4 regions of the Mesorhizobium sp. DCY119 genome follow, and region 4 is predicted to be linked to each of the others. Evidence: predicted binding sites of a transcription regulator. Region 4 holds the regulator's gene; each other region holds the start of a gene.

Region 1 (4,209 bases), 910 kb from region 4:
GGCAATCACATCTGCCTTGAATTGCGGGAGATGATAGCCTTCGCGAAGAACCGTGATCAGCTTGGGCGTGAACAATTCCGCGAAGCTGGGCTCTGCCTGCCGTGATGCCTGATGCCGTGATTGACGAAGCGTATCCATGAACTGCCTTCCGCATATGAAGGCGGCGGGATCGTCGGCTGGATCAGCGGTGCCGGCAGGCCGGTCACCCTCGCATCATGTCGGCGGTCGCCGTCGCGACTCTTTGCGGATCAGCCGTTGGAGCCGTTCCGGTCGGGCGCCGGCTGCCTGAGGCGCACGCCCCTGCCGCTGCCCTCGCTCGGCTGGTTTTCCCCGATCAGTTCGACGCCCGATTTCTCGAGCGCCTGAATGACCTTGACCAGCGTGTCGACCACGCCCCGCACCACACCGTCGCTTGCTTCCATACGCTGAATAGTCGGAAGCGAAACGCCGGCGCGTTCGGCAAGCGTCTTCTGGTCTATCCCGGCCAGCGCCCGTGCGGCGCGCATTTGCGCAGCTGTGATCACTGGTCAGAACTCCCGTCTGAGTCCGCAATATGAATGTATGATACAGTTATCATGATGTTTCAAGCATGAATATGAGGTGTAAATCCATCAGGCGGGTCCGGATGCGGCGTCTTCCGGAGTGCCTTGCCGCAGGAACCAGCGCCCGACCAGCCAGCACAGCATCGCCCAGGCCGAGCCGGCGCACCATCCGGCCAGCACGTCCGAAGGCCAGTGAACGCCGAGATAGATGCGGCTCAGCCCCACCAGGAAAGTCAGCAGAACGGCGACGAACAGCACATAGATCTTGGTCGCGCGCCCGGTCATCCGCCGCGCCAGCAGCGTGCCCAGCGTCAGGAAGGTCACCGCCGACATCATCGCATGGCTGCTCGGAAAGCTCAGCGTGTGCACATTGACCAGATGCGATACCAGTTCCGGGCGCGGGCGGTCGATGCCAAGCTTCAGCAGGCCGTTCAGCGCCTGGCCGCCGGTGATGGCAACGAAGACGAACAATGCCGTCGCAATGCGGCGTGTGATCAGGAGGTAAATGATCGTGACGGTGACGATGGCCACGAGGATGGCCCCGCCGCCGAGGCTGGTGATGTCGCGCATGACATCCTCCATCCAGAACGGTCCGATCGGCGTACTCGGGTCACCCGGCGTGCGAAAGGCCAGGAGGATCTGCGTGTCGAAGCCGTGAGGGGCCGCATCGCGCGCCACCTCCATCAACTCGACGAAGCCCCACAGCCCGCCGGCGATGATGATCGCCGCAGGCAGCACGGTGAACTCCACCTTGCCGCGCAGATTTGCCAGAAATGTCGGCATGAAAACCCCAGGCTGTTTCGTCGGCACAATAGATGCGGTGCCTTCAATAGGCGGGCAAGCGGGCCGGCGCAAATGCCGCAACTTTTTTCATGCCCGGTTTTCGGAAATTCCGATGGTCCGTCAAGCAGATGAGGCCGTGCGCATTGTTATTTGAACTCACGGCGCGATAGCGTCATCTTCCTGTTACGCAGCCGCTTTAGCCGTCGGTTTCATCCCCAAGCCACCGATCAAGCCAGAGGACACGCTGATGAACGATCATTTTCCCCCGGAAGCCGTTTTCCGCACCAGCCAGCTCGAGGAGAATGACGGCCCCGGCCACAATCCGACGGAAAACCCGACCATGGGCGAAATCATCGCCTCGCGTTTCTCGCGCCGCGGCTTCCTCAAAGGTTCGCTCGCCGTTTCGGCCATCGCCGCCACCGTCAGCCCGCTCGCGCTGATCACCGCCGACAATGCGCGCGCCGCAAGCGGCTCCGCCTTCAACTTCGACGAGATCGAGGCCGGTATCGATGAAAAGCACCACGTTGCCGCCGGCTATGACGCCGACGTGCTGCTGCGCTGGGGCGATCCACTGTTTGCCGATGCGCCAGAATTCGACCCGAAGAACCAGTCGGCTGAGGCCCAGGCAAAACAGTTCGGCTACAACAACGATTATGTCGGCTTCATTCCACTCGAAGGCTCTTCCGAGCATGGCCTTCTCGTCGTCAACCACGAATACACCAATGAGCACCTGATGTTCCCCGGCATCGTCACGGTGGCCGAAGGCAAGATCAAGGTTGCCGACGCTGACCAGAAGCGCGTCGACATCGAAATGGCGGCCCATGGCGGCACCATCGTCGAGATCAAGAAGGAAGGCGGCAAGTGGCAGGCCGTCAAGGACGGCAAGCTCAACCGCCGCATCACCTCCACCACCGAAATGCAGCTTTCCGGCCCGGTCGCCGGCCATGACCGCGTCAAGACCGGCGCAGACGCAACCGGCACGAAAGTCTTCGGCACCTTCAACAACTGCGCCGGCGGCGTCACGCCCTGGGGCACCTATGTGATGGCTGAGGAGAACATCCACGGCTATTTCGCCGGCGAGCTGCCTGCTGACCACAAGGAAGCTGCCAACTACAAGCGCATGGGCATTCCCGAAGGCACCTATCAGTGGGCCAATTTCTACGATCGCTTCGATGTGTCCAAGGAGCCCAACGAAGCGAATCGTTTTGGCTGGATCGTCGAGGTCGACGTCAACGACCCGAACTCGCTGCCGAAGAAGCGCACCGCCATGGGCCGCTTCAAGCATGAGGGCGCCGAATCGATCGTCGCCAAGGACGGCCAGGTCGTCTTCTATCTCGGCGACGACGAGCGCTTCGACTACGTCTACAAATTCGTTACCGCCGGCAAGTTCAATCCTGACGATCGCGCCGCCAATCTCGACCTGCTCGACGAAGGCACGCTCTATGTCGCCAAATTCGCCGACGACGGCTCGTTCGAATGGCTGCCGGTGGTGTTCGGCCAGGGCCCGCTGACTGCCGAAAACGGCTTTGCCAGCCAGGCCGACGTGCTGATCGAGACCCGCCGCGCCGGCGACCTGCTCGGTGCGACCAAGATGGACCGCCCCGAAGACATTCAGCCCAATGCCGTCAACGGCAAGGTCTATGTCATGCTGACCAACAACACCAAGCGCAAGGCCGATCAGGTCGACGCCGCCAATCCGCGCGCCGAAAACGCCTTCGGCCATCTCATTGAACTGGTGGAAGAGGGCGGCGATTTCGCCGCGACCAAGGGCAAGTGGGAAGTGCTGCTGAAGTGCGGTGACCCTTCGGTGGCCGAGGTCGGCGCATCCTTCTCGACGGCGACGACTGCCAACGGCTGGTTCGGCATGCCCGACAACTGCGCCGTCGACGCCGATGGCCGCCTCTGGGTCGCCACCGACGGCAATTCGCCGAAAGCCACCGGCCGCACCGACGGCATCTGGGCGGTCGACACCGAAGGCGAGGCGAGGGCGACCTCGAAACTGTTCTTCCGCGTGCCGGTGGGTGCCGAAATGTGCGGCCCGCTGCTGGCGCCCGACATGCAGTCGATGTTCGTCGCCGTCCAGCATCCGGGCGATGGCGGCGAGGACTGGGAAGGCTTTGGCCGCCCGTCCTACTACGAAGACCTGTCGACCCGCTGGCCTGATTTCAAGGACGATATGCCGGTACGTCCGGCCGTCGTCGCCATCACCAAGCAGGGCGGCGGCAAGATCGCGGTTTGAGGTTGCCCGAGCTTCTTCCTTCTCCCCGTTTACGGGGAGAAGCTGGCCCGAAGGGCCGGATGAGAGGCAGCGCCCGCCTCAAAAATTCTTACTGCCCGCCCGCTGCCGGACCGAGCGTGATCAGCCCAACGGCCACGATCGCCAGCACGATCCCGCCGCTCTGAACAAGGCTCAATTTCTCGCCGAAAAACGCCAGCGCGATTACATTGACCGCGACAAGCTGGATCACGGCCGACAGGCTGAAGGCCGAAGCCATGCCGAATTCGCGTACCAGCCGCAGCATGATGAGATTGCCGAGCGAATAGAGCGCCAGCGTCAGCAGCAGCTTGGGAATGCTCGGTGCCAGCGCCCAGTATTTGGCGCCGGTTGCGGCGAGCAGGAAGATCACCGTCGAGGCGATGAGTTGGGCGAAGCCGGACAGGGACAATTCGTTCTCCATGGGCACATGGTCGCGCCCGAGGCTTGTCGCCCGGCATCCAGCCCCTTTTCGCGATCTCTCGGGCAAAGCTGGGGCTGCGTCAAGATGCTGGCGCGCCGCGGCCATGGGCCAGTGTCGTTCGCCATCTGTTGGACCAGCGTCTTGCCCTGCACGGGCGTCACCGATACCTCTTGGGCAATGCATCGGCTGTTGGGGTGGATTTTCAC
Region 2 (4,209 bases), 1.2 Mb from region 4:
GCCGCGCCGGTGCGGGTCGATGTCGGCACGACGCCTGCCGGAATCGCGGTGGAGATTTCCGCCGCCGAGGTCGCCCGGCATGGCACGGACACGACCCAGGCGGAACTCGCCAGCGGCGACCGTGGCCGCGCCGTGGCGGCGATGGCGGATGCGTTTTCGCGGTTCATCACGACGCGGAACGACATTGCCGGCATCATCGGCATAGGCGGCGGTGGCGGCACCTCGATCGTGACCGCCGGCATGCGCGAACTGCCGCTCGGCCTGCCCAAGATCATGGTCTCGACACTCGCCTCGGGCGACGTCTCGCCTTATGTCGGCGTATCCGACATCATCATGGTGCCGTCGATCACCGACCTTGCCGGGCTGAACCGCATCAGTCGCGTGGTGCTCTCCAATGCCGCGCAGGCGATCGCCGGCATGGCGGCCAATCCGGCCAGTATCGAGGATGGCAGGCCGGCGATCGGGTTGACGATGTTCGGGGTGACTACGCCGTGTGTGACGGCAATTTCGGAGCAGTTGCGCGACCGTTATGACTGCCTCGTCTTCCACGCCACCGGCACCGGCGGGCGGACGATGGAAAAGCTCGCAGACAGCGGGATGCTGGACGGCGTCATCGACATCACCACGACGGAAATCTGCGACCTGCTATTCGGCGGCGTGCTGGCTGCCGGCGAGGACAGGCTGGATGCGATCGCCCGGACCAGACTGCCCTATGTCGGCTCGGCCGGGGCGCTGGACATGGTGAATTTCTGGGCGCCGGAAACGGTGCCGGTGCGCTATCGCGAGCGGCTGTTCTACCAGCACAATTCCAACGTGACGCTGATGCGCACGACCGCCAATGAATGCCGCCAGATCGGCCAATGGATCGGCCGCAAGCTCAGCGCCTGCGAGGGGCCGATGCATTTTCTCATTCCCGAAAAAGGTGTTTCCGCGCTCGATATCGAGGGCGGCGCTTTCTTCGATCCGGAAGCCGACGCCGCACTCTTCGATGCCATCGAGACGAGCCTGAAGCCGGCACCCAACCGGCGCATCGAGCGCCTGCCGCTGCACATCAACGATCCCGAATTCGCGCAGGCTGCAGTTGCGGCCTTCCTCGCCATCGCAAAACAGTGAGACCAAAATGCCGGCTATCCCCCGCAAGAAAATCCTCGAAAAATTCCGCGACATGATCGAGCGTGGCGTGCCGATCGTCGGCGGCGGAGCGGGCACCGGCCTGTCGGCCAAGGCCGAGGAAGCCGGCGGCATCGACCTCATCATCATCTACAATTCGGGCCGCTACCGCATGGCCGGGCGCGGTTCGGCAGCGGGCCTGCTCGCCTATGGCAACGCCAACGAAATCGTCAAGGAAATGGCAGTCGAGGTGCTGCCGGTGGTCAGGCACACGCCGGTTCTGGCGGGTGTCAACGGCACCGACCCGTTCATCCTGATGCCGCGCTTCCTTGCCGAGCTCAGGGATATGGGATTTTCGGGCGTGCAGAACTTTCCGACCATCGGCCTGTTCGACGGCACGATGCGCCAGAGCTTCGAGGAGACCGGCATGGGCTACGGCCTCGAGGTCGACATGATCGCCGAGGCGCATGGGCTCGACCTCCTGACCACACCCTATGTGTTCAATCCCGACGAGGCCCGCGCCATGACCAAGGCGGGTGCCGACATCGTCGTTGCCCATATGGGCGTGACGACCGGCGGCTCGATCGGCGCGACTTCGGCCAAGACGCTGGACGATTGCGTCAAGGAAATCGACGCGATTGCCGAGGCAGCGCGCTCGACGCGCAAGGACGTCATCGTGCTTTGCCATGGCGGGCCGATCTCGATGCCGGAGGACGCACGCCACATCCTGGAAAATGCCAGCGGCTGCCACGGCTTCTACGGCGCGAGCTCGATGGAACGGCTGCCGGCTGAAGCCGCGATCCGTGACCAGACGGCGAGCTTCAAGGACCTGACGCTGATGCCGGCCGCGAACCAGAACTGAGGAGGAGTTTTGCCCATGAGCAAGGAACGCAATTTCGTCTATCCGAAGGACGTGAACACCTTCGCCTTCGACTGGGGCCGGCTGGCGCTGACCGTTGCGCCCGAGGTGAATGGTGCGGCGCGATTTTCCGGCGGCGTCGTCGACCTGCAGAAGGGCCAGGGCCATACGCGTCACAACCATCCGGGCGCGGAGGAGATCATCTTCGTGATTTCCGGCAGCGGCGAGCAGATGGTCGAGGACGAGGCCGGCAATCCGGTCGTGCAGAAGGTCGGGCCGGGCTGCACCGTCTATGTGCCGGAAAGCCGGTTCCATTCCACCACCAACACCGGCGACGGCCCGATGCAGCTTTTCGTCGTCTATTCACCCGCCGGGCCGGAACTGGCGCTGCGCGAACTGCCCGATTTCAGACTGGTCCCACCGGGCGCTGCCTGACGCTTTCAACCCCGCTTTCCCAGCGATTTCATCGATTGAAAGCAGTCATAATTGCCGTCACGACTGTGGAGCGTAACAAAACTGACATCGAACTGACACCGCGCTTTCATGTTGGTCCGGTAGCCAATTCTTCCCATGAGGCTGAAACAGCCGAACGGGAAAGTCGCCATGCTCGAAATCCGAAACGTCTCGCGCCGATTTGGCAAGAAGACCGCCGTTGACGGCGTCGCGCTGGAAATCCAGCAGGGCCAGATGGTTGGCATCATCGGCCGTTCCGGCGCCGGCAAATCGACGCTTCTGCGCATGATCAACCGTCTCATCGATCCCACCCAGGGGTCGATTTTTTTTGAGGGCGAGGAAGTGTCGGCTCATCGGGGCGCGACGCTGCGGCGATGGCAGCGCGACTGCGCCATGATCTTCCAGCAGTTCAACCTCGTGCCGCGCCTCGACGTGCTGACCAATGTCCTGCTCGGCCGGCTGAACCACCGTTCCACCGCACTGAACCTGCTCAGCATATTCTCGAACGAGGAGCGCGCCCAGGCGATCGCAGCGCTTGAGCGCCTTGATATCGCGCCGACCGCGCTTCAGCGCGCCGGCACGCTTTCGGGCGGCCAGCAGCAGCGCGTGGCTATTGCGCGCGCCTTGATGCAGCAGCCGAAACTGATCCTGGCCGACGAGCCGATCGCCTCGCTCGACCCGATGAACGCCAAGGTGGTGATGGATTCGCTGCGCGACATCAACCTCAAGGAAGGCATCACCGTCATCACCAATCTGCACACGCTGGACACGGCGCGGGCCTATTGCAACCGCATCATCGGCATGGCCGGCGGCAAGGTGGTGTTCGATGGCGCGCCTGAAAGCCTCACCCGCGAGGCCGTGCGCCTCGTCTATGGCGCCGATGCCAATGGCGAAGAAATCTCCGAGGCCATCACCTCGACCAGCATCCGCCCCGAGCGGTTGCGCAAACTCGAATCCGCCGGATCGCTCCAGCCCGCCTATGCCGGCCACTGAGCGTCCGTGATCGTTTCGCCCGCGTGAAGGGCCGGTTCTGCAAAAGACACATCGATATCAATTGGAATTAACAGGAGACACGTCCATGTTCCCAAGGAAAGCCCTTTTGGGCGCGGTTGCGCTCGCCACTCTGGCCGGCGCCACGGCAGCTCATGCCGATAGCCCGGAAGTCTTCCGCGTCGGCATTCTCGGCGGCGAAAACGAAGCCGACAGCCTGCGCAACTACCAGTGCCTCGCCGACACGCTTCCGGCCGCCATCGGCGTCAAGGAAGTGAAGCTTTTCCCGGCCACCGATTATGACGGCGTCATCCAGGGCCTGCTCGGCGGCACGCTCGACTACGCCGAACTCGGCGCCTCCGGCTATGCCAAGATCTACCTCGCCAACGCCGACGCGGTCGAGCCGATCCTGACCACCGTCCAGACCGACGGTTCGAAGGGCTATTATTCGATCATGGTCGCCCGCAAGGATTCGGGCATCAAGACGCTGGCCGACATGAAGGGCAAGAAGCTCGGCTTCGCCGACCCGGATTCGACCTCGGGCTACCTGATCCCCGTCACCTCGCTGCCCAAGGATATCGGCAACGTCGCGGTGAAGGATTATTTCGGCGAGACCGGCTTCGGCGGCGGCCATGAAAACCTGGTTCTGGCCGTCAAGGACGGCAAGTTCGATGCCGGCACCACCTTTGGCTCGGGCGTAGGCTCGTTCGACGAGGGCTACACCTCGGGCAACCTGCACAAGATGGTTTCCAAGGGCATGATCGACATGAAGGATTTTGTCGAGCTCTGGAAATCGC
Region 3 (4,209 bases), 1.6 Mb from region 4:
TCGGGCCAGTTCGAGAAGACGCTCTCGGATTTCGAGGCGGCGGTGAAGCGCTGTCCCAACATCCTGTCCTGCCATCTGATGTCGGGCGAATACGACTACATCCTGCGCATTGCCGCCAAGGACCTCGCCGATTACGAGCGCATCCACAAGGAATGGCTGTCGGCCATGCCGCATGTGACCAAGATCAACTCGTCCTTTGCGCTGCGCGAGATCATCGACCGCACCGCGCTCGGCATGAAGCCGGAACTGGCGTGAGACACGCTGCCGCGTTGTTTGTTCGCGGCTCTGCTTCATAATCCGCACATCTTACTCTTTCCAAAGGCGAGCCCAATGGATCCTGTCCCCAGCCCACATCACGTCGTCGTCGTCGGTGCTGGGTTCGGCGGCCTGGAGGCCACGCGCAACCTGACCGGTGTGCCGGTGCGCATCACGATCATCGACCGGCGCAACCATCATCTGTTCCAGCCGCTTCTGTATCAGGTTGCCACCACATCGCTGGCGACGTCAGAGATCGCGTGGCCGATACGCCAATTGCTGCGCAACCGCGAGGATGTGACCACGCTTCTCGGCACGGTTGCCGGCGTCGACAAGGCCGGCAAGCGGGTGCTGATGGAGGACGGCGAAGCTATTCCCTACGACACGCTGGTGCTGGCGACCGGTGCGCGGCACGCCTATTTCGGCCATGACGAATGGGAGCCTTATGCGCCCGGCCTGAAGACGCTGGAGGATGCGACGACCATCCGCCGGCGCATATTGATGGCCTTCGAGAAGGCCGAGCGGGAAACCGATCCCGAACGCCGCCGTGCGCGTTTGACTTTCGTGATCATCGGCGGCGGTCCGACCGGTGTGGAACTGGCCGGCACGATCGCCGAACTGGCGCATGACACGCTGCCGCGCGAGTTTCGCAACATCGACACACGCGAAGCCCGCGTGGTGCTGATCGAGGCCGGCGAGCGCGTGCTTTCGGCTTTCGTGCCGGCGCAATCGGCCTATGCGAAGAGCGCGCTCGAAAAGCTTGGTGTCGAAGTCGAGCTTGGCCGGGCGGTTTCTGAATGCAATGCACAGGGCGTGGTCTATGGCGGGCAGCATCTGCCGGCAAAGACTATCATCTGGGCGGCTGGCGTCGCTGCATCTCCGGCCGCCGAATGGCTGGGCGCCTCGGCCGACCGGGCAGGGCGTGTAATGGTGGAGCCTGATCTCACGGTTGCCGGGCACCCCGAGATATTCGTGATTGGCGATACGGCACATGTCACGACGCCTGAAGGCAAGCCCGTTCCCGGTGTCGCGCCCGCCGCAAAGCAGCAGGGCTGGCATGTAGCGGCAACGATCAAGGCCCGGTTGAAGGGTGACAATTCGGCGCGGCCGTTTCGCTACAAGAACGACGGCAATCTCGCCACCATCGGCAAGCGCGCTGCGGTGATCGACTTCGGCTGGATCAAGCTCAACGGGCGCATTGCATGGTGGCTCTGGGGCCTTGCGCACATCTATTTCCTGATCGGCCTTCGCAACAGGCTCTCCGTCGCGCTGAGCTGGCTGTGGATCTATACGACAGGCCAGCGCAGCGCCCGGCTGATCACGCAGGGCTCGGCGCAGGCGCCTGCAAAACCGAAATGATCGCTGATTAGCCGACAAATTGTCATCGGCGCGTCACCTGTTCCTGCTGGACTTGGTAAAAATTCGGCGCGAAACTCATCGTTTCGACGTCGATTTTTTTCGAGATCAATCTCCAGGAGAAAACCATGTCCGAGTTGCTTCATCCCTTGTCGCGGCGGTCTTTTTTAGCAGGTGCCGCGGCAACCGGGGCCTTCGTCATGCTGCATCCGTTTTCGGCACGAGCGCAGGCCAATCAGGCGCATCTCAGGATCATGGAAACGACCGACATCCATGTGAACGTGCTGCCCTACGACTATTATGCCGACAAGCCGAACGACACGATGGGTCTTTCCCGCACCGCTTCGCTGATCGATGCAGTGCGCAAGGAAGCGACCAATTCGATGCTGATCGACAATGGCGATCTCCTGCAGGGCAACCCGATGGGCGACTATGTCGCCTATGAGAAGGGCCTGAAGGAAGGCGATGTGCATCCCGTCATGAAGGGCATGAACCTGCTCGGCTACGAATGCTCGACGCTCGGCAACCATGAATTCAATTACGGCCTGTCCTTCATGGACAAGGTGCTGGCCGGGGCCAATTTCCCGTTCGTCTGCGCCAACCTGGTCAAGGGCACCGAGCTTGCCTCCAACCCGCGCGACGACAAGCTCTACCTCAAGCCCTATGTGATCCTCGACAAGAAGGTGAAGGACGGCGCGGGCGCAGAGCATCCAATCAAGATCGGCATCATCGGCTTCGTGCCGCCGCAGATCATGATCTGGGACGCCAAGAACCTGACCGGCAACGTGCTGACGCGCGACATCGTGGAAGCGGCAAAAGCCTGGGTGCCGCAGATGAAGGAGGAGGGCGCCGACATCGTCATTGCGCTCTCGCATTCCGGCATCGACAACAAGCAGGGCGACCTGATGGAGAACGCCTCGTTCTTCCTCGCCGGCGTGGACGGCATCGATGCCGTCTTCACAGGGCACCAGCACCTCGTCTTCCCCGGCCCGAAGGACTTTCAGGGGCTGGAAGGCGTCGATACGGCAAAGGGCACGCTGCAGGGCAAGCCGGCCGTCATGGGCGGCTTCTGGGGCTCGCATATGGGCCTTATCGACCTGATGCTGGAGGCGGACGGCGGCAAATGGAAGGTGGTCTCGGCGACATCCGAGGCGCGGCCGATCTATGAGCGCGTCGAGAACAAGAACAAGGCGACGGTCGAGGACGACAAGCGCATCGTCGATGCGCTCAAGGAGGATCACGAGGCAACGCTCGCCTATGTGCGCCGTCCGGTCGGCAAGACATCCGCGCCGCTCTATTCCTATTTCGCGCTGGTCGCTGACGATCCGTCCGTACAGATCGTCAGCCAGGCGCAGACCTGGTACATCAAGGACCTGCTGAAGGACACGCAGTACAAGGACTTGCCGGTGCTTTCGGCGGCAGCGCCCTTCAAGTCAGGCGGCCGCGGCGGGCCGGATTATTATACCGACGTGCCGACCGGCGACATCGCGATCAAGAACGTCGCCGACCTCTATCTCTACCCGAACACAGTGCGGGCGGTAGAGATCACCGGCGCGCAGGTGAAGGACTGGCTGGAAATGTCGGCCGGCATCTTCAATCAGGTCGAGAAGGGCAAGGCCGACCAGCCGCTGATCAACACCGACTTCCCGTCCTACAATTTCGATGTGATCGACGGCGTCAGTTACAAGATCGACCTGTCGCAGCCGCCGAAATACGATCCGAAGGGTGCCGTCATCAACGCCGGCTCCAACCGCATCGTCGATCTGATGTTCGACGGAAAACCCATTGATCCGGCTGCGAAATTCGTCGTCGCGACGAACAACTACCGCGCCGGCGGCGGCGGCAATTTCCCGGAGATCAACGCGTCCAAGATCATCTATGAGGCGCCGGACACCAACCGCGACGTGATCGTGCGCTACATCATCGACCAGAAGACGATCAACCCGTCGGCCGACGACAACTGGAGCTTTGCGCCACTGGAAGGAACGTCGGTTCTGTTCGAAACCGGCCCGAAGGCAAAGGATCTGATCGCCAATGTGAAGGGCGTCAAGATCGAGGCGGCCGGCGAAGGTGCGGAAGGTTTTGGGAAATACCGCATCACGCTCTGAGGTCACCGGAATAAACAAAAAGGGCGGCAGACCAGGTCTGCCGCCCTTTGCGTTCAACTCAGTCCCGCAGGGACCGCTCGATCAGTACATCGAGTTCGCACCGTCACCGTAACGGTTGTTCTTGAGGCCGTTGGTGGTTGCGCCGATGGCGGCCGTGCCCGAGTAGTCGAGGCTCTTGGGCTGGCTGACAACAACCGAATTCGGAGCGGCATCGCCGTAGCGGTCGTTCTTGACGCCGGTGCTGGTGGCGCCGATGGCGGCCGTGCCGGAGTAATCGATGGTCCTCGGAGCGCTGACGACGACCGAGGAAGGAGCGGCATCGCCGTAACGGTCATTCGCGAGGGATGCGCCGGTGGTCAAAAGAACGGCGGCGAGGGAAAGGATGATCTTTCTCATTTTTAGTCTCCATTTTTCTTGGCCGAATTTTCTTCGGCAGAATTTTTGAAGATACAAATCGTCAAGAGATTCAATATCTTCGATTGCAGAGTGT
Region 4 (4,209 bases):
CGTCAGCGAGCTGCGAGGCGATTTCGGCTGCAGTCTTGCCGAGTTCGCGCGAGTCCTTCCACACCGAAACGGTCTGGGTGCCAAGCGCGATGCGGTTGAGTGCTGCATGGTCGGCATCCTGTCCCGAAACCGGAACCGAGCCGGCCAGGCCCTGGGCGTCGAGAGCGGCAATCGCGCCGCCGGCAGTGCCGTCATTGGCGGCAACGACTGCATCGACCTTGTTGTCGTTGGCGGTCAGGAACTGCTCCATGTTCTTCTGCGCGTTGGCGGGCAGCCAGCCATCGGTATAGGCCTCGCCGACATTCTTGATCTTGCCCGAGTCGATCGCGTCCTTGAGCACTTCCATTGCACCAGCGAACAGGAAGTCCGCGTTCGGATCGGAACCCGAGCCCTTGATGAAGACGTAGTTGCCTTCCGGCTTGACGTCGAACACGCCCTTGGCCTGCATGCGCCCGACTTCCTTGTTGTCGAAGGTCAGGTAGAAGGCGTCCTTGTTTTCGATCAGGCGGTCATAGCCGACAACCGGAATGCCTTCGGCAACGGCCTTTTCGACGGCCGGTCCGATGGCGCTCGAATCCTGTGCCAGGATGATGAGCGCGTTGGCGCCCTGGCTGATCAGGCTTTCGACGTCGGTGAGCTGCTTGGCAGCCGACGACTGCGCGTCAGCGGAAATGTACTTGTCGCCGGATGCTTCGAGAGCAGCCTTGATCGCGGCTTCGTCGGTCTTCCAGCGCTCTTCCTGGAAATTCGACCACGACACGCCGACGATCTTGTCCTTCGCATGCGCAACAGCGCCCAGCGACATGGACAGCGCAACACCCGCCAGCATGGCGGTTGCAAACTTCTTCATGATTTCCTCCCTGGCGCCATGACAGCGCAACGATACTTTGGCCCTCGGGCCCACCCAGAAGCTCTTTTTTTCGAGCCTCGAAAAAAAGAATGACGCATGCGCAGAGTTCTGTCAATATCCTTGTGCCGCTGTTGACGGGCCTGTCTGGTGAAGGGATGGTTCGCAACGGTTGCAAAGGCCAGGAACCCTCGTCCGAGGAGTGATCGCGGTCCAACAACAAGGCAGGAGCCGTTCCGCTTCGGCGGAATGAACAGGCTCCCGGGAGGAATACGAAAACATGTCGGTCGCGATCCGTCACGACGATCTGCGCAAGCGCAACCGCGCCATGGTCATTGCCGCCGTGCGCCAGGCGCAACAGCCGTCGCGCACCGAAATCGCCGGCTCGACCGGCCTCAGCCACTCGACCATTTCCGCAATCTCGTCGGACCTCATCGCCGAGGGCATCCTGCTGGAGGCCAAGGGACCCGAGGCGTCGTCACAAAAGCGCGGGCGGCCACAGGTGGCGCTGGAACTGAACCCCGATGCCGCCGAAATCGTCACCGTCGTCCTTTCCCTGAACTTCCTTTCGGTCGCGATCGTCGACTATTCCGGTGAGGTCGTGTCCGAGGAAGAGCGCAAGCTTGAAACGCTAACCATGTCGCGCGACGGCTTGATCGGCGAATGCGTGGCCATGGTGCGCCGGCAGATCGCGCTGCGTAAATCGGCCGGCCGGCGCGTGATGCGCATCGGCATGGCCGTGCAGGGCATCACCGATTCCACCTCCCGAGCCATGCTGTGGACGCCGATCACGGCGCATACCCACATCGCGTTCGCCGACATCATCGAGGAAGCAACCGGCATTCCGGTGACCGTCGAGAACGACTGCAACATGATCGCGGTGGCGCTGAGATGGCGCAAGCCCGAGCGCTACCACAACGACTTCATCGCCGTGCTGCTTTCGCACGGCATCGGCATGGGCATGGTGCTGAAGGGCGACCTCTTCACCGGCACGCAATCCTCCGGCGGCGAGTTCGGCCATATGATCCACCGGCCCGATGGCGCGCTCTGCCGCTGCGGCCGCCGCGGCTGCGTCGAAGCCTATGCCGGCAACTACGCAATATGGCGTAAGGCAAAACAGGCAAGCGAAGACGACGCGCCGCTTGCCGACATCAGCGATGGCGACATGCGCATGCTGGCAGATGTGGCGCGTGCAGGGCCCGGCCCCGAGCGCGAAGCGTTCCGCAAGGCCGGCGAAGCGATCGGCTTCGGCTTGGGAAGCCTGTTCGCGCTGATCGATCCTGCTCCGGTGGCCGTCGTCGGCATCGGCGCGACCGCTTTCGACCTGATCGAGCCGGCGCTGCGCGAAGCGATCGACAAGACCGCCGGCGGCCAGCACAACAAGGCGATTTCCTTCGATACAGAGCCGAACGAGCTACCACTCATCCGCGAGGGCAGCACCATGCAGGCGCTGACCTTTGTCGATCAGGAGATTTTTGCGCCGGGCTCAAGCCCGGCAGCAGCCGGCCACAAGGTTGCCTGAGAAGCGTCAGGCAACCGCTCAGTCCTCGCGGATGGCGTAGCCCGAGCCGCGAATGGTGCGGATGACATCGGGCATGCGGCCCGTGTTGACGGCCTTGCGCAACCGGCCGACATGCACGTCCACCGTGCGCTCATCGATATAGATCGTCTCGCCCCAGACATTGTCGAGAAGCTGGCTGCGCGAGAAGACTCGGCCGGGATGGCGCATCATGAATTCGAGCAGGCGGAATTCCGTCGGCCCAAGCTTGATCTCGCTCTTCTTGCGATAGACGCGGTGCGCCTCGCGGTCGAGCACGATGTCGCCGACCTTGAGCACGCTGGACAGCACTTCCGGCTTGGCGCGGCGCAAAAGCGCCCTCACCCGCGCCATGAATTCCGGCGTTGAGAACGGCTTGACCAGATAGTCGTCGGCCCCGGTGGAAAGCCCGCGCACGCGGTCGCTTTCTTCACCACGCGCCGTCAGCATGATGATCGGCAGGCGCTCGGTTTCGGGGCGCATTCTCAGCCGCCGGCAAAGCTCGATGCCGGAAACCGCCGGCAGCATCCAGTCCAGCACCAGAAGATCGGGTACGTTTTCCTGAAGCCGGATTTCGGCCTCGTCGCCGCGCGGCACGATCTCGACCTGATAGCCTTCCGATTCGAGATTATAGCGAAGCAGCACGCCCAGCGGCTCTTCGTCTTCGACCACCATGACTTTGGGTGCGATCATCAATTTGCCGTCCTGTTAACGCGATCCGGTTCGAGCCCCCTCGCCTTTCGCATGGTGTCCGGCGGGTTCGCACCGCCGGTGGAACAAGCTTACCCTTTTAAAGCTTCGCTGCCGACCCGCCTCACGCGGCCGGTGCAGTCATCGAAGTTTCGTCCTGCTTCGGCCGATTGAGCGGAAGCTGCTTGCCGGTCATCACATAATAGGCGTTTTCGGCAATGTTGGTGACATGGTCGCCGATACGCTCCAGATTCTTGGCGCAGAACAGGAGATGTGTGCAAGCGGTTATGTTGCGCGGGTCTTCCATCATGTAGGTCAGGAGCTCGCGGAACACGGCGGTGTATTTGACGTCGATCTTCTCATCGGCGGCGCGCAGCGCCTGCAACTCTTCAGGCCGACGCGACACATAGTGGTCGACCACCTCCCGAACCTGATCCAGCACCATGCCCGACATCGCCTCGATCGAATGGGCAAGGTCGCGCGGCGTAGCGCTCTGGCCGACAGCGCTGACGCGCTTGGCGATGTTCTTGGCAAGGTCGCCGATTCGCTCCAGATCGCCGGCCATGCGGATGGCGCCGACCACGGCGCGCAGGTCCTGCGCCATCGGCTGGCGCTTGGCGATCAGCGTGATCGCGCGCTCATCGAGCTCGCGCTGGCGCGCGTCCATGATGGCGTCGTCCGAAACGACGCGCTGGCCGAGCGCATTGTCCGACTGGACCAGCGCCTGGATCGAAGCGCTGACCATCGAGCCGGCCAGGTCGCCCATATCCCGGATGAGACGGTCGATATGTCCCAGATCTTCATCGAAAGAGGTGACGGTATGTTCGCCCATGATGCTGTCCTTGCAATCCGCGTCGTGTTCGCGTCAGCCGAAGCGGCCGGTGATGTAGTCCTGGGTTCGCTTGTCGTCGGGGTTGGTGAACATCTTGTCGGTCGCACCTTCTTCGACGAGATAGCCGAGATGGAACATCGCCGTGCGCTGCGAAACGCGCGCGGCCTGCTGCATCGAGTGGGTGACGATGACGATCGTGTAGTTCTGGCGCAGTTCGTCGATCAGTTCCTCGACCCTTGCAGTCGCGATCGGATCGAGCGCCGAGCACGGCTCATCCATCAGGATCACTTCGGGTGAAACCGC

The links. Region 4 encodes PhoB, which activates phosphate uptake and scavenging genes when phosphate is short. Its sites were predicted from a motif close to TGTCATNNANCTGTCAT; they were not measured.
Region 1: DZG07_RS01085 (PhoX family phosphatase) is a predicted target of PhoB. The motif match lies at 1,496-1,512, and genes of this name have one in related genera.
Region 2: phnC (phosphonate ABC transporter ATP-binding protein) is a predicted target of PhoB. The motif match lies at 2,487-2,503, and genes of this name have one in related genera.
Region 3: DZG07_RS13075 (bifunctional 2',3'-cyclic-nucleotide 2'-phosphodiesterase/3'-nucleotidase) is a predicted target of PhoB. The motif match lies at 1,635-1,651, and genes of this name have one in related genera.

What each region holds. Positions count from the first base shown of each region.
Region 1 is NZ_CP031834.1:222,568-226,776, reverse strand. Features, by position in the region: gene DZG07_RS01100 (SulP family inorganic anion transporter) at 1-138, opposite strand, end outside; gene DZG07_RS01095 (helix-turn-helix transcriptional regulator) at 249-524, opposite strand; gene DZG07_RS01090 (phosphatase PAP2 family protein) at 612-1,325, opposite strand; gene DZG07_RS01085 (PhoX family phosphatase) at 1,573-3,564, shown strand; gene DZG07_RS01080 (hypothetical protein) at 3,653-3,991, opposite strand.
Region 2 is NZ_CP031834.1:4,741,358-4,745,566, forward strand. Features, by position in the region: gene DZG07_RS23195 (Tm-1-like ATP-binding domain-containing protein) at 1-1,113, shown strand, start outside; gene DZG07_RS23200 (phosphoenolpyruvate hydrolase family protein) at 1,121-1,972, shown strand; gene DZG07_RS23205 (cupin domain-containing protein) at 1,988-2,404, shown strand; gene phnC (phosphonate ABC transporter ATP-binding protein) at 2,573-3,415, shown strand; gene phnD (phosphonate ABC transporter substrate-binding protein) at 3,501-4,209, shown strand, end outside.
Region 3 is NZ_CP031834.1:2,697,125-2,701,333, forward strand. Features, by position in the region: gene DZG07_RS13065 (Lrp/AsnC family transcriptional regulator) at 1-255, shown strand, start outside; gene DZG07_RS13070 (NAD(P)/FAD-dependent oxidoreductase) at 331-1,614, shown strand; gene DZG07_RS13075 (bifunctional 2',3'-cyclic-nucleotide 2'-phosphodiesterase/3'-nucleotidase) at 1,740-3,719, shown strand; gene DZG07_RS13080 (hypothetical protein) at 3,801-4,115, opposite strand.
Region 4 is NZ_CP031834.1:1,131,167-1,135,375, reverse strand. Features, by position in the region: gene xylF (D-xylose ABC transporter substrate-binding protein) at 1-850, opposite strand, end outside; gene DZG07_RS05490 (ROK family protein) at 1,128-2,369, shown strand; gene phoB (phosphate regulon transcriptional regulator PhoB) at 2,388-3,077, opposite strand; gene phoU (phosphate signaling complex protein PhoU) at 3,199-3,906, opposite strand; gene pstB (phosphate ABC transporter ATP-binding protein PstB) at 3,940-4,209, opposite strand, start outside.